2 linked regions of the Posidoniimonas polymericola genome follow. The main gene of each other region encodes a partner of the protein of the gene in region 2 in a complex. Links are inferred from orthologs where the notes say so. Each region holds a gene or a part of one and is shown on either strand. Other genes may lie near its edges.

Region 1 (7,609 bases), on a different replicon or contig from region 2:
ATGTTTATTCCACTGCGCCCCCGGCGTTTGGAGGCGTGGATGTATGGGTCACCGGCCCGGACGGTCAACTCCGATCAATCGCATCATGGGGCGACTCCCTACCCGGGGCGGAAGGCATAACCCTGGGGTACCCCTACCCCCCCACGATTAGCGACAGCGGAGTCGTTGTGTTCGCCGCCGACCTGGAGACGGGCGATAGAGACCGGGACAGCGGCATCTTTAAGGGGGCGAGCCGCGAAGATCTTGCCGTCGTAGCAGTCGAGGGGCAGCAGGCGCCCGGTCTCCCACCATGCGCCGTTCTTGGCGACTTCGGTGAGTGGGGCTGGTCGGGCCAGTGGGCCACGTTTGAGGCGAACGCCAGCGGTCGTGTCGCGTTCCATTGTTTCGTCGTCAATGACTCGGGCTTTGACCTCGGCCCTGAACCGAGTGGGATCTGGGCAGAGAACCTGCAAGGCGACTTGCAGTTGATTGCCCACACCGGCGAGAGTCTTGACGTTAACCCGGATCCCGCCATCACCGACGAACGGGTGATCGAGAGGCTGTCTCCCTTCGGCAACGACCTGTTCGCCACTTCGTCGCAGAAGTACTTCAACGACCGCGGCCAGATCTTGTTCACCGCCACCTTCACCGACGGCACGTCCGGCGTGTTTGTCTCGAACCTGGTGGCGGTTCCGGAGCCGGCCGGCCTTGCGTTGGCCCTCGCCGCCGCGGGCCTCCTGTGGCGCCCACGGCGGCGTTCGTCTGGTCGCCAGACTTAGTCCTCGTCGTCCTTCATCTTCGCCTTGGCGATGACTTCCTGCTGCACGTGGCCGGGGACCGGCTCGTAGGCGGCGAACTCCATCGTGTAGCTCCCCTGCCCGCCGGTCATGCTGCCGAGGGTGCGGGCGTAGGTCATCACCTCGGACAGCGGCGCCTTGGCGGTGACCACGGTCAGTCCGCCGGGGGCCTGGTCCATGCCGAGCATCTGCCCGCGGCGGCCGGAGAGGTCGCTGCTGACGTCGCCGACGTTGTCGGCCGGCACGGTGACCTCGAGCTTGACGAACGGCTCCATCAGGGCCGGCTGCGACTGCTTGAAGACCTCGGCGAACGCGCGGCTGGCGGCGGTGCGGAAGGCGGTCTCGTTGGAGTCGACCGGGTGGTCCTTGCCGAAGTGCACCTCGACGCAGACGTTCTGCACCGCGCAGCCGGAGATCACGCCCCGCTCGATCCGCTCGAGGAAGCCCTTCTCGATTGCCGGCATGAAGTTGCCGGGGATCGCCCCACCGACGACCGTGTCGACCCATAGGAAGTTCTGCTTGGGGTGGTAGTGGGTGTGCTTGAGCTGCGGGAAGCGGTCCTTGGTGGCGTACTCCTCGGGGTCGGTCCCCTCGGGGAGCGGGTACATGCGGATGTGGACCTCGGCGAACTGGCCGGCCCCGCCGCTCTGCTTCTTGTGGCGGTAGCTCCCCTCGCCGTTGGCGGTGATCGTCTCGCGGTAGGGGATCTTCGGCTCGTGGGTCTCGATCTCGACGTGGTCCCGCCGGGCGAGCCGCTCGCGCACCAGGTTCAGGTGCAGCTCGCTCATGCCGGTCAGCACGGTCTCCTTGGTCTCGGGGTCGTGCTCGACGTGGATCGTCGGGTCCTCCTCGACCAGCTTGTGGAGCGCGGCGGAGAGCTTGGCCTCGTCGCCGTGGTTCTTGGGCGACACCGCCAGCCCGATCATCGCGGTCGGGAAGTTGATCGGCGGCAACTCGATCTCGCCGAGCGACATGCCGGTGTGCAGGTCGTCGCACTTGGCGACCGCCACCAGGTCGCCGGGGCCGGCCTCGTCGATCGGCTCGGTCTTGTCGGCCTGCACCCGCAGCAGCGCGCCGATCCTGATCCCCCGGTTGGTCTTGCTGCAGGGGACCGTCGAGTCGCGCTTGAGCGTGCCGGAGTAGACGCGGATGAACGACAGCTTCTGCACGAACGGGTCGACGCGGGTGCGGAACACCTGGGCGGCGAGCGGCGCGTTGGGGTCGGCCTTGAGGGTCACCTCGTCGCCGTCTTTCTTCCCCTTGTGGGGCATCTCGCAGGGGGAGAACGCCTCCTCGGCGAGCATGTCCATCAGCTCGGTGACGCCGACGTCGGACTTGACGCTGACGCACACGACCGGGGTGACCGCGCCCTGCTTCTCGGCCTCGACCGCCAGCCGGGCCAGCTTGGCGTGGTCGGGCTCCTCGCCCTCGAAGTACTTCTCCATGACCTGCTCGTCGACCTCGATGATGGTCTCGACGGCGGTCTCGTGGACGGCTGCCAGGTCGACCACCGAGGAGCTGCCGTGCACCGGGTCGAGCGCGCCGATCACCTCGTGGAGGCCCTCACCGGTGGCGTCGGGCGCGTCGAACAGCACGCACTCCTTGCCGAAGGTCTCGTGGATGTCGTCCAGCAGTCCGCTGAAGTCGATGTTCTGGTCGTCGAGCTTGGTGATGCAGAGGATCCGCGCGAGGCCCGCCTTGCCGGCCTCTTCCCAGACGCGCCGCGTGTTGACCTTGATGCCGGCGTGCGCGTCGATGCAGATGAGCGCGGTGTCGACGCCCCGCAGGGCGCTGATGGTCTGGCCGATGAGGTCGGGGTAGCCGGGGGTGTCCAGCACGTTGAACCAGCGGCCGTTGTGCTCGAAGTGGGTGAGGGTGGCCTCGACCGAGTGCTTGTGGTGTTTCTCCTCTTCGTCGAAGTCGCAGATGCTGGAGCCGTCGTCGACGCTGGGTCGACCGTTCACCGCGCCGGACTTCACGAGCATGGCGTCGACCAGCGAGGTCTTGCCAGACGAGCCGTGTCCGCACACCGCGATGTTGCGGACATTTTCAACATTGATAGCCATTGTCGCCTCCGAGAGCAGAAAAGGGAAAGAAGCGGAGGTAGGACGAAGCGTCACGCAGGGCGCCCGTCGATACCGCCCGTCGGGGCCGCGCGTCGAGGGGGCTCGACAAGGGGCTCGACGATAAAGATCGACGCATCGCTTGCTGCTGGTCGGGCGGCTCCTTCTGTGAGAGAAGTGGAGAGAGTCCGCGGGGCTGGCGGCGGTCGGTCCGCCGGGTCCCTCTACTAGATATTGTCGTCCGTAAATGGGGCGGCGCAAAGGCGCTTTACGGCGATCGAGCGCGGGTTGTCAACAACGCTCACTGTGCGTGCGGAAGCGACACGCCAGAGGCGGCAGAAACGCGCCAATCACCGCCAGCAGGGCCGCATCGTGCTAGAGGAATCGATGCCAGTGGAATCGATGCCAGTGGAATCAATGCTAGAGGAGCGGCGTCCAAGCGGTTGATGGCTTGGCGGGCGGGGCCCCCCACACCGACTAGGCGGAGGGGGCGATTAGTCGCCGGCGACGCCGACCGCTTCGGCCAGGTCGATGGCGCCCTCGTACAGCGCGCGGCCGATGATGCAGCCGGCCAGGCCGGCCTCGTGCAGGGCGCGGACGTCGTCGATCGAGGTGACGCCGCCGGAGGCGACCACCGGCAGCTTGACGGAACGTTGCATCTCGGCCATCGCCGCGACGTTGGGGCCGGACATCATGCCATCGGTGGCGATGTCGGTGTACACGATCGCCGCGACCGGCTCTTCGTTGAACTGCTGCGCGAGCTCGACCGCGGTGGCGTCGGAGGTCTCGAGCCAGCCGTCGGTGGCGACCCGCCCGTCGCGGGCGTCGATGCCGAGCACTAGGCGATTGGGGAACTTGCGGACGATCTCCTGGAACCAGTCGGGGCGCTTGATGGCCGACGTGCCGATCACCAGCCGGTTGAGCCCGAAGCCGAGCAGCTCCAGGATCGACTGCTCGTCGCGGACGCCGCCGCCGAGCTCGACCTGCATGTCGACGTTGGCCACGATGTCCTGCACCGCCGGCAGGTTTACGGAAGTCCCCTCGCGGGCGCCGTCGAGGTCGACGACGTGCAGCCGCTTGGCTCCGGCCGCGGCAAATTGTCGCGCCACGGCGACCGGGTTGTCGTCAAAGACCGTTTCCTGCGCGTAGTCGCCCTGCCGCAAGCGGACACACTTCCCGCCCCGCAGATCGATCGCCGGCCAGACTTCCATCACGCACCCTAGTTAGAACAGAGACGCCGTTTCAGCGCCACCAATATCGCAAATGGCAGGGGCGGGTTCAAGCCGCGGCCTCGGGGCCTGTGTCTGCAAACTGGGTCACAGCTCCGCAAAATTCTTCAGCACCCGCAGCCCGTCGGCCTGGCTTTTCTCCGGGTGGAACTGCGTGGCGAACAGGTTGTCCCGCTCGATCGCCGCGCAGAAGGGGCCGCCGTAGTCGCACTCGGCGGCGACGACGCTTGGGTCGGTCGGCGCAACGTAATAGGAGTGAACGAAGTAGAAGTACGACTCGTCCTGGATCCCGGAGAACAGCCGCGTCGGCCTGGCGAATCGGGCCTGGTTCCAGCCCATGTGCGGGACCTTCAGCTCGGCGGGCACGGCGAACTTCCGCACCTCGCCCGGCACGACCCCCAGGCCCTGGTGCTCGCCGTCCTCGTAGCTGACGTCCAGCAGCAGCTGCATCCCGAGGCAGACGCCCAAGAACGGCTTGCCGCCGGCGATCGCGTCCTTGATCGGCTCGACCAGCTGCTTCTGGTGCAGGGCCGAGATGGCGTCGGCGAACGCGCCCACGCCGGGCAACACCAGCTTGTCGGCGGCGGCGATCTCGTCGGGCCGGTCGGTGATGGTCGCCTCGTGGCCCACCTTCTCCAGCGCCTTCTGCACGGAGCGGAGGTTGCCCATCTCGTAGTTGATGATCGCCAGCATGGAAGGAGAGACGCCTTACTGAGTCCGGGGAGCTTGGTTGCGGACTCTAGTTTAATCTCCGCGGGCGTGCCGCGGCATGGGGGCGGCCCCGCGAGGCCAACGCCCTGGCCCGCGGCGGTTAGCGGCGGCGGACCACTTCCGGGTAGACAACCACCTCGAGCCGGCGGTTCGCCTGGCGGCCCGCCTCGGTGGCGTTGGACATCCGCGGGTGGTTGCCGCCGTGCCCGATGACGAACAGCTGCTGGGCCGGCACGCCGGCGGAGCGGGTCAGCAGGTCGTAGGCCGCCGTGGCCTGGGCCACCGACAGGTGGTGGCTGGTAGGGAACTGCGGCGACGCGGGCGGGGCGCTGTCGGTGTGGCCCTCGATGCCGATCACCTGCTCCGGGTAGTTGGCCAGCAGGTCCGCGGCGACCCGCTTCAGCAGTTGATCGCCGCCCGGCTTGAGCTGGGCGCCGCCGTACTGGAAGACCTCGTCCGCCGGGATCGAGACCCGGATCGTGTCGCCGTCCTGCCGGACCTCGACGCCCGGCAGGCTGCCGACGCTGAGCGGCCGCAGCAGGGTGTTGTTGGCGCGGATCCCGGCGGCGCCGGGCGTCTTGACGCTGGCCATCATCGCCTGGGTGCGGTCCTGCAGCTGAACCTTCTCTTGCTGCAGCCCGGCGAGCTGGTCGGTGGTGGCGCGGAGCTGATCCTGGGTGGCCGAGATCTGCTCCCTGAGCAGCTGCGACTCCTGCCGCGACTGGGCCAGCAGCGACTCGAGCTCCTGGTTGTCGCGGTCCAGCTCTGACGCGCGGCTCTGGTACTGCTGCTGTTGCTGGGCGAGGGTCTGCTGCTGCTCGGGCGAGAGCTGGATTGCCTGGGCGGTCTGCTGCTGCGGCTGGAACACAACACGACCGCAACCGGTCAACATCGACAGGCAAACAAGGCAACAGATTAACCGCCGGGCGCTCATCCTTGAGGCAATCCGGTTGGGAGGGGGGGCAATTCGCGGCGCCGCGCGCCGAGCCGTTCGAGGGCATAGCGGCGGGTGATCACGGGGCGGAGCGTAGCAACCGCCCCCCGACGGGCCAAGATCAGTTGCCAGCGGGGTCACGCCGACGCTAGCAGTGCGGCGCCTGGCAGTTTGCCGCCTAGCAGTGCTCCAGCGCCATCGCCATGCAGTTCAAGAGCGAGCCGATCCGCTCCGCCCGACGCTGCGCCGGGCAGGTCTGCTGCGGGCTGAGGTAGCCGTGCCGCACCGCGGCGGCAATCTGGTCCTCGAGCTCGGCGAGGGTCTGACGGGCGTGGACGACGTGGGCCCGGTACTCCTTGCCCTCTTGCCCGTAGCCTTTGGCGAGCTGCCGCGGCACGGAGGCCGACAGCCGCCGCATCCTCACGGCGATGCCGTTCGGCCGATCTTCGGGCGCCGTTAGAGAGATCTCGCGGATAGCGTGCACCAGCTCGAGCGAGCTCTGCCACGCGTCGAGCCGGCGGTAGCCTTTGTCAGGGTTGCTCATCGGTCAACACGCCCCCCAGGGGCGTGCTCTGTGGTGTCGAGTCAGAGAGGGAAGTCAGCACAACCGGCCGCGACGCGCCGGCGCGGCCGTATTCTGCCGCGGCGCCAGTCGGTTCTGCCGCGGCGCCAGTCGGTTCTGCCGCGGTGGGAGTCGGTTCTGCCGCGGCGCTGGTCGGTTCTCCAGCTGTGCAAGCGGGCTTGGCCGCGGCGCCCGGGTAGCTGCCGTAGAAACGCTTAATAAAATTCCGCCGCCACGGCATCGGGGCGTGGGGCTCCCACCCCATGCGGGCCATGAAGCGGTCGGAGAGGCGGCCATTGGCCGCGTCGCAGAGCAGCGCGTCGGCCTGCTTGATCTCGGCGATGCGGTCGAGCACGCGCACCGCGGAGAGGAACGTGCGGTAGCTCGTCCCGCCGGTGGTCGCGACGTACTTCAGCGCCAGGAACTTCGCGTGCCGCCGCGGCTGGTTGTAGTACAGCCGGCAGCGGTCGGCGGGGCCGCGCTCGTGGTAGCTGTCGCCGACCGGCCACAGCTCGCGGAGCGAGAGCAGCTTCGGCCACGGCCGCAGGGTCACCGACACAAGCCGACCGGCGTGGGTCTCGATGACCCCGTAGCGGCCGCGGCGGATGGCTTCCCGCCCGGCGGCCAAGTCGTCGGCGACTTCGATCCAGGGCGGCATGGCGGTTCTCGGCCAGAAGGGCGGTTTAGGTCCAGCTCACCTGCAGCAGGTTCTCGATCCGGTCGACACCGTCGAGGCGGCGGACCAGCTCCTGAGCCATCTGCTTCTCGAAGAAGGTGCTGACGCTGCCGTGCAACCGGACCGAGCCTTCAGCGGCTTCGACGCGGAGCTGGCTGCCCGGCACGTGGGGGCTGGCGGCCAGGGCGTTGCTGACCCGCTCGCTGAGCAGGTCGTTGGCGGGAGAGGTCGGTGCGGCGGCGAGATCGATCATAATGGCGGGCAGGGAATCAGGAGGGTGCGGGAGGGATTCGGGGAGGGGGTGCGTGCCGGGCCGCAGCACTGGCCGCCCGTAGAAGAATAGATCGTCCCCGGCGCCACGCGGCGTTAAGCCTGGCAACTTTTTCCTGCCACGTAATTGGCGGGGTGCGATCAGGTTGCGCCGGTCAGAACGGTCGCCGGGCGATTGTTCCTGAGGAGTCCCCACAGTTGCGGCAAAGTTTTCCACTCCAGCTGGGGGGAATCTGGCGCCCAAGATGCACATGATGGCGGTTCGTCACGCCCGCCCGGCGCCGCCGCGGCTCGTGATCGTCCCCTCGCCCTGCCGCCCACCAATGCCGACGACTACTAGCGTGGAAGCCCCGCCCCCAAGGCCGGCCGCCCACAAGAAGGGGGGATT
Region 2 (7,654 bases):
CAATTGCTCGGGATCGGGGGCGACTTCCATCGCGACCGTGCGGTCGATCAGCTCGGCGTCGACCAGGCCCTTGAGGCTTTGGGTGAAGTTTTGCATGCCGTCCTCGGCGCCGATCCGGATGGCGTCACCGAGCTTGGCGTCCTCTTCCTCGAGCACCAGTTTGCGGATCAGCGGCGTGAAGGTCATGATCTCGACCGTCGGCACCCGGCTGACGCCCGGCTTGATGCTCTTGAGGAGCTTCTGGGCGACAATCCCCTTCATGTTGAACGCGATCGCGCTCCGCAGGGCGGGGTGCATGTCCTGCGGGAAGAGGTCGAGGATACGGCCGATGGTGGTCGACGCGCTCGAGGCGTGGATCGTCCCGAACACCAGGTGGCCCGTTTCGGCCGCGTGGATGGCGGTCATGAAGGTCTCTTTGTCACGCATCTCGCCGACCAGGATGATGTCCGGGTCCTGGCGGACGGCGTGCTTCATGCCGATCTCGAAGTCGATTACGTCCAGGCCGATTTCGCGTTGATTCACGAGGCACTTGTCCTCGGTGAACACAAATTCAATCGGGTCTTCCAGCGTCAGGATGTGCTTGCGGTAGTGCCGGTTGATCCAGTTGAGCATCGAGCCGATGGTCGTGCTCTTGCCGGAACCCGTAACCCCCGCCAGCAGCACCATGCCCTGGTCGAACTTGCAGAGGTGCTCGACCGAGCCGGGCAGGTACAGGCCCTCGAAGTCCGGGATGAAGTTGTTGACCCGCCGCGCGACCAGGCCCATGTGGCCGAGCTGCTGCAGCAGGTTGACGCGGAACCGCCAGTCGACGCCGTCGACGTTGACGGTGTGGGCGAAGTCGGCGCCGCCGTCCCGCTCGAAGATCTTGCGGCTGCGGTCGTTCATCAGCGGGTAGAGGAGGTGCAGCATCTCCTCGTCGCGGATGGCGGGCGAGTTGAGCGCCCGCAGCGTGCCGCCGACCCGCATCATCGGCGGTTTGCCGACCTTCAGGTGCAGGTCCGAAGCCTCCTGCTTGACGCAGGCGCGGAACAGCTTGTTTACCTCCAGATCCGCCGTGTTGGGGATCAGTCCGCTCTTGACGGCCTCGGCGACACTCGCCATCGGTCGCTCTCCTCTGCGTAGCTGTTGGGGGGTAGCTGTTAGGGGGTAGCTGTTGGTCTAGCCGTTGGGGCTTCCCAATTTTCGCCCGACGCGCAGGGCGTTGCCGTGCCCCGTGCCGGGAAACCCCCAGCATACACCGAAGAAGGCGGCAGGTGGACCTCCTGGAGAAGAATCTAGCGGTCCCCGCCCGGGCGGCCACGCGGCCCGCCCCGGGGCGGGTCAGGCGGCCTGCCCGGGCTCGCCGTGGCGGTCGGCGGCGGGCGGCGCCGCCCAGGCGCTCAGCGCCCAGAATGCCGGTGGCAGCAGGGCCGCCATCCCCAGGCAGCACCACCACGGCAGCCGCGGGTCGATCTGGTACAGGAGTCCACCGACCAGCGGGGCCCCCACGAACGCGGTGGCGTGCGACACCGAGTTCAGCCCCATGTAGGCCCCTCGGTTGCGGCCACTCGACCGCCGGGCGACGTGCGTCATGCCGAACGGGGCGTTGAGCATCTCGCCGGCGGTCCACACCACCGCCAACGCCACCGCCCAGGCGAAACCGCCGCCGAACGGCGAGCAGCCAAACCCCAGGCAGAACAGCAGCGTGCCGACCGCCACGACCCGCAGCGGCGGCAGCCGGCGGAGCTTCTCGGTCAGGATCATCTCGAACACGACAATCAGCGCCGTGTTGACGACAAAGATCGTGCCGATCTGGTCCTCGCCCAGGCCGTACTGCTCGGCCAGGTACATCGGCAGCGTGCTGATGATCTGGAAGAACACCAGCCCAGCGGCCGACTGCAGCAGCAGGAACATCAGGAACGGACGGTCGGCGAATGGGCCGCCTAGCGAAGTCCGGCGGGGGCTCTCGGGGGTCGCCGCGGCGGGGCCGGACAGGTCGAAGGCCGTGAGAGTCACCACCGCCGACAACAGCACAAACACGCCGTTAATCGAGAACAGCAGCGGCCACAGTCCGGCGTGCGCCAGGTAGCCGCCCACCGCCGGCCCGATCGACATCCCCAGGTTCATCGCCAGCCGGTTCAACGCGAACGCCCGCGACAGCAGCTCAGGCGGGGCGTGGTCGGAGGTCGCGGTGGCGATCGCCGGGCGGATGGTCTCTGCGGCGATGCTCAGGTACAGCAGCACCGCGCCGAACTGCGTGGTCTGGGTGCAGGCCGCCAGCGCGGCGTAGGCCGGCGCGCTCAGCAGCAGCGAGCCCAGCACCACCCGCATCGCACCAACCCGCTCGGTGAGCCACCCCCCAAGGTACGCGCCCGCGACTCCTCCCAGGCCGTAGATCGCCAGGAACTGGATAGCCAACGCAGGGTCGACGCCGTGCACCTTCTTGAGGTAGATCGCCAGGAACGGCAGCACCATCGTGCCGCAGCGGTTAACAAAGATCAGCGCAGCCAGCAGCCAGACCGCGCGGGGCAGGCCGCTGTACGCTTCGCGGTAGAGGGCAATCAGGCGGGGCATGGGCGTCGTCCGTGGACCGGCCGGTGGGGGTCGATAGTGTACCCAGGACGAATCTGCCCCGGCGCCCCATCGGTCCGGACTGCACCCCCTACAGACGGTCGCCGGCGTAGAAGGTTCGCCGGAAGCCGATCCTGACTCCACAGCGAACCCGCCGGGAGCGGCTCGCGTTCCAGGCGATGTGCGGGCCGCGCCAAATCGAGGTCGCCTACAGCCGGACCGGCGCGCCGTACTCCCGCATCACCCGCTTGGTCTCCTCGATGGTGTACTCACCAAAGTGGAAAATGCTAGCCGCCAGGGCGGCGTCGGCCTTGCCGGCAGTGACCACCTCAGCCAGGTGCTGGGGGCCGCCGGCTCCGCCCGAGGCGACCACCGGGATGCCGACCGCTTCGCTGACGGCGCGGGTGATCTCGAGGTCGTAGCCGTCCTTGGTGCCGTCGCGGTCCATGCAGGTGAGCACGATCTCGCCGGCGCCGAGCCGCTCAACCTCCTTGGCCCAGGCGACCGCCTCGAGACCGGTCGGCAGCCGGCCGCCGTTGATGTGCACGTCCCAGAACTCGCGGCCGTCCCGCTGGACCCGCTTGGGGTCGATGTTCACGACGGTCGCGCAGCTGCCAAACGCGCGGGCGATCTCGGTCACGACCTCGGGCGTCTTGACCGCGGCGGAGTTGATGCTGACCTTCTCGGCGCCCGCCTGGATCAGCCGCCGCGCGTCCTCGAGGGTGCGGATGCCGCCGCCAACCGTGAACGGCATGAACACCACCTCGGCCACGTGGCGGACCATGTCGGCGGTGATGTCGCGGCTCTCGTGGCTGGCGGTGATGTCGAGAAACACCAGCTCGTCGGCGCCCTCGGACTCGTACCGCTTGGCGACCTCGACCGGGTCTCCGGCGTCGACCAGGTTGACGAAGTTGGTCCCCTTCACGACGCGACCACGGTCGACGTCCAGGCACGGGATAACGCGTTTGGCGAGCATTTTGGCGTCGGCGGGCGAAGGCAGCTGGGGTGGAGTCGCTCATCTTACTCGCCCGGCCTCGGTCGCAGGTAGTGACCGCCGGGTCACTTTCCAGCGTTGCGTAAACAGCACGCCCTGCGACTACTCGCCCAATTGGCACTCGCCGGCGGAGCACCGCCCGGTGAGCCTCAGCCGGTAGCGGGCGAAGAAGCGGTACGAAAGGTCGAGCAGCTGCCGCACGCCCGGCCAACGGGTCACCGCGACCGCTGTCCCCCAGCCAGTAGCGGCGTACAGCCGCCGGAACACCTCGACGCCACGGATTAGTTTGCCGTCGGGCAGGCGGCCGTGGATCTCGGCCATCAGCGTAGCCATGTCGACGCCCAGCGGCGCGGGGTCGAAGCCGGCGGCCGCGATGTCGGTGAACTCGATCTTCTCCTGCTTGTCCCAGCGACGCAGCATGTCGATCTCCCGCCGGCAGAGCGGGCAGTCGCCGTCGTAGAAGACTTCGACCTCAGTCGTGGCGGGTTGGTGCTGCATGGTAGGTTGAGGGCGGCCGTATTGGAGTCCGTATAAACTGTAGCCCGCCCGCCAGCGGTGGACAGGCTCCTCGTCGATTGCGGCAACCAGTAGGTCGAGAATCGGGCCGAAGTGATCGCGTCGTTCGGCGACCCGATCTACGATAGGGCGAGTTGCATGCGATGCCCACGGCGGTGGATCCGCCTTGCCCCTCTCCCCATCGACTGAAGCGGCGCCACGGCCGAGCGCGCAGGGTCATTACCCGTGATTGGCGCGCTATGGCGCTCAATTCTGCGGCTCACAATTCCACATCGTCCAGCGGTTCGTGCCGTTCGTCGCACCCGCCCGGCCCCGCCAACTACAACCGCTGGCTCGGTCTTACCTGGCGGCACGTGGCTTCGTTGTGGCGACAGCCGCTGCAGTACCCGCTGGAGGTCGCGCACCAGCACGGCGGCCTGAGCAGCTTCCTGCTGCTTTCTAAGCGGGTCTACATCGTTAACCACCCGCGGGTGCTGCACGAGTTCATGGTCCACCGTCGCGCAGACTTCGTGAAGGCCCCTTGGCAGACCCGCGTCATGCGTCAGGTGCTGGGGGATGGCCTGCTGCTCAGCGAGGGCGAGCTCTGGCTCCGCCAACGCCGACTCATCCAGCAGGCGTTCCGCGGCGGGGCGATGGACCGCTACGCCCAGATCACGGTCGAAGAGACCGAACGCAGCATCGACGCCTGGCGTAGCACGCCGCGGATCGATCTGGTCGACGAGATGACCGCCCTGACGATGTCGCTGTCGATCCGCTCGACTGTTGGCTGTCGGCCTGAAGGGCGCGACTGCCCGTCCCCCGCGGAGCTGGCCGAGGCCGTGATCGAGGGCGCCGACATCCTCAAGCTCGACATGGAGAACCCCCTCTCTCCGCCGGACTGGGCCCCGCTGCCGAGCCGCCGCCGCAAGCGGGAGGTGATCGGCGTGATCAACCGCTACGTCGCCCAGGCGATCGCCGACCGGCGGGCCGCCCCCACCGCGCACGACGACCTGCTCGCCCTGCTGCTCAGGTCGGTCGACGTCGAAGGGGACGGACTCGGCATGAGCGAGCGGCTCGCCCGCGACGAGGTCGTCACGATGCTGCTGGCCGGCAGTCACGCCTCGAGCGCGACGCTCGGCTGGTTTTGGAAGCTCGTGCTCGGGAAGCCCGACGTGCACCGCAGGCTTGTTGAAGAAGTTGACCAGGTGCTCGGCGGCCGGCGGGCGACGATCGACGACCTGCCGCGGCTGGCCTACGTCCGCCAGACGCTGCAGGAGACGCTCCGCTTGTTCCCGTCGGCTTGGGTGCTGTTCTGCCGCCAGGCGGTCCGGTCGACCACGCTCGACGGCTACCGCCTGCGCCGCGGTGCATGGGTGTTCGCTTACCCGTTCGCCACGCACCGCGACCCGCGGTTCTTTGCCGACCCGCTGCGGTTTGATCCCGAGCGGTTCTCGCCCGAGCGGACGGCCGAGATGGTCGATGGGGCGTACTTTCCGTTCGGGCACGGCCCGCGGAACTGCATCGGCCAGCACATGGCGATGCTGCAGCTGACGCTCATCGTGGCGACCGTGCTGCAGCGGCTGCGGCTTGAGCCGACCTCGGGCTGCGACGACCTGGCCATCCGCCGCGAGCTGTCGATCAGGCCCGCCACGCCCTGCGTGGTCGCGCCGCGGGTGCGGGCGGCGGCCGGCGAGGTGGTTGTGGGCTGGGCCGCGGCTACAGCCAGTTCCGGCGGCGGAAGTAAACCGTGAGCGCGGCCATCACGCCCGCCATCGAGCCGATCACGACCCAGAATGTGCCGGGCCGTGACGGGTCGGGCCACAGCGGGACGTTCATGCCGTAGATGCCCGCGATGACCGACACCGGCAGCATCAGCCCGGCAAACACGGTCAGCTTGTTCATCGCGTCGGCGCTGCGGAGCGAAATCGTGGTCCGGTAGTTCTCGCGGACCTCGCCCACCATGCCGCGGAGGATCTCGACAATCTCCAGCGACGAGGTCATGTGGTCTCGCACGTGCTCGAGCCGCCGCCGGCCCTCGTCCGAGAGGTGGTCGAGTTCGTTGTCGCACAACTCGATCAGCACCTCGCGCTGGGCCACCTGCACCTGCCACAGGTCGAGCACCCGACGGCGGACGTCGGCCAGGTCCTCGAGCAGGTCGTCTTCACAGTCGATGTCGACCGAGCGGTCCTCGAGCACCTCAAGCTCTTGCTCGTAACGCTTGGCGAGCATCATGCTGTTGTCGACCATCTTGTCGAGGTGCAGGAACAGCAGGTGCCCCACGCCCTTCTTGCTGACCTGGGGGGCGATCCTCGTGACGCGCCCGACGAGGTACTCGATCGACCCGATCGACTGGGCGTGTACGGTCGCCACCGCCTGGGCGGTGCAGATCAGGTTGATCATGCGGGGACGCGGCTGGTCGCTCTCTTCGGCGCCGAGCATGCCGTACAGCAGCAGGCCGGCGTAGTCTTCGAAGTAGTCGATGTTGGCCCGGCCGTCGTCCTCGCTCAGCTCCTCGATCGTGTGGCTCTCGAGGCTCATCAGGTCAGAGAGCGACTGGACCTGCTCCGGGGTTGGAGCCCAGAGATCGAACCACCAGACCGACGGGTTGGCGCCGTCGTCGGGCAGCCGCGCGGGGAGCGCGTCCCGCGTCTCGACGGTCCCGTCGGGGAGGAAGCGGAAGCAGCGGATGCTCATCTTCGGGGCTCGGGCAGGTCGGGGGAGGCGAATCTCCGGGGCATCCTACCCGATTTCCTGCGGGGCTCGACCTACCACCTCCACTGAATCGAGCCGTAGACGCCACGCCGCCTTTCCGTTGGCAGGGTCGTCCCTTGTTGCCCAATAAACTCGCGGTGCGTCGAGTCTAGCAGGTTCTGCGCTACCACCGCGCACTCAAGGACGTCGTTCGGCCGCCAGCCAACCCGCAGATCGAGCGCCACGTTGCTGTCGACGTCCAACGCCGGCAGGCTGTCGACGTAGCGTGTAATGACGTCCAGCTCCCAGTCCTCGGCCAGGTCCCACGACGACCAGAGCAACGCCTGATTGCGGGGCGAGCCCTGCTCAGACCTCGTGCCGGACAGGGAGGCGAGCGGCTCGGTGTCGACGTCCAGCCGCAGGAACGAGTAGTTGCCAGAGATCTTCCAGTTCGGCGCCATTTGGAGCTTGCCGGTTAGCTCCAGCCCGTAGCCATGGCCGTTGCCGGTGCTGGCGTAGGTTGCGGCGGTAGGGAAGGTGGTGAAAGTGCTGTTGATGAGGTTGTCGTAGACGTTGTAGAACGCGGCGGCATCCCACGAGAGGTACTCGGTTGGCTGGGCCCGGTAGCCAAGCTCGTAGGCCATCAGGTCTTCTGCCTTAAGGTCGCGGTTGCCTGTGAACACGAGCGAGGGCAGGCTCACCGTGACCGCGTCCTCCGAGCGGGTCGGCGTCCTCACCGCCCGCGACACGGCGCCCCACAACGCCCGCTGCTGGTCGATCGCCAGCAGCAGTCGGACGCTCGGCTGCACCTGAACCCCGCTGAAGTAATTGTCCTCCAGCTTGACGCCGAGCGTCAGGAACAGGCGGTCCTCGGCCAGCTCAGTTTGATTCTGCGCGAAAGCGCTGGGCAGGCCGTACGAAAGC

The links.
Region 1: the proteins of hisF (region 2) and hisH are in contact, whole or in part, in a crystal structure (PDB 6RU0), measured with the Thermotoga maritima proteins. The link is inferred for Posidoniimonas polymericola from one-to-one orthologs. Residues at the interface, in WP_004080486.1 of Thermotoga maritima: Met1, Leu2, Ala3, Arg5, Ser40, Glu41, Asp45, Glu46, Ala70, Glu71, Ile73, Asp74, Ile75, Pro76, Phe77, Asp98, Lys99, Ser122, Gln123, Glu161, Thr195, Leu196, Asn247, Arg249, Glu251; in WP_004080484.1 of Thermotoga maritima: Asn15, Arg18, Arg22, Arg117, Leu118, Pro119, His120, Met121, Gly122, Trp123, Asn124, Asn134, Gly135, Tyr136, Tyr138, Val140, Tyr158, Glu180, Lys181, Ser182, Ser183, Lys184, Ile185.

The regions. Positions count from the first base shown.
Region 1 is NZ_SJPO01000003.1:445,844-453,452, reverse strand. What follows is about bases 2,959-5,838. They hold hisH (imidazole glycerol phosphate synthase subunit HisH), read right to left. Parts: upstream 4,762-5,838; coding sequence 4,156-4,761; downstream 2,959-4,155. Other genes in these bases: Pla123a_RS08560 (OmpA/MotB family protein), read right to left, coding at 4,880-5,671; hisA (1-(5-phosphoribosyl)-5-[(5-phosphoribosylamino)methylideneamino]imidazole-4-carboxamide isomerase), read right to left, coding at 3,334-4,050. In the rest of the region: Pla123a_RS08580 (DUF7453 family protein), read left to right, coding at 1-758; Pla123a_RS08575 (elongation factor G), read right to left, coding at 755-2,842; Pla123a_RS08555 (four helix bundle protein), read right to left, coding at 5,892-6,257; Pla123a_RS08550 (hypothetical protein), read right to left, coding at 6,244-6,933; Pla123a_RS08545 (BON domain-containing protein), read right to left, coding at 6,959-7,204; Pla123a_RS24540 (hypothetical protein), read left to right, coding at 7,545-7,609. UniProt on the Escherichia coli protein: IGPS catalyzes the conversion of PRFAR and glutamine to IGP, AICAR and glutamate. The HisH subunit catalyzes the hydrolysis of glutamine to glutamate and ammonia as part of the synthesis of IGP and AICAR.
Region 2 is NZ_SJPO01000001.1:808,552-816,205, forward strand. What follows is about bases 1,643-4,567. They hold hisF (imidazole glycerol phosphate synthase subunit HisF), read right to left. Parts: upstream 3,527-4,567; coding sequence 2,759-3,526; downstream 1,643-2,758. Other genes in these bases: Pla123a_RS03295 (MFS transporter), read right to left, coding at 1,643-2,553; Pla123a_RS03305 (thiol-disulfide oxidoreductase DCC family protein), read right to left, coding at 3,647-4,042; Pla123a_RS03310 (cytochrome P450), read left to right, coding at 4,300-4,567. Outside these bases: Pla123a_RS03290 (type IV pilus twitching motility protein PilT), read right to left, coding at 1-1,101; more of Pla123a_RS03295, read right to left, coding at 1,321-1,642; more of Pla123a_RS03310, read left to right, coding at 4,568-5,790; Pla123a_RS03315 (magnesium transporter CorA family protein), read right to left, coding at 5,756-6,733; Pla123a_RS03320 (TonB-dependent receptor plug domain-containing protein), read right to left, coding at 6,805-7,654.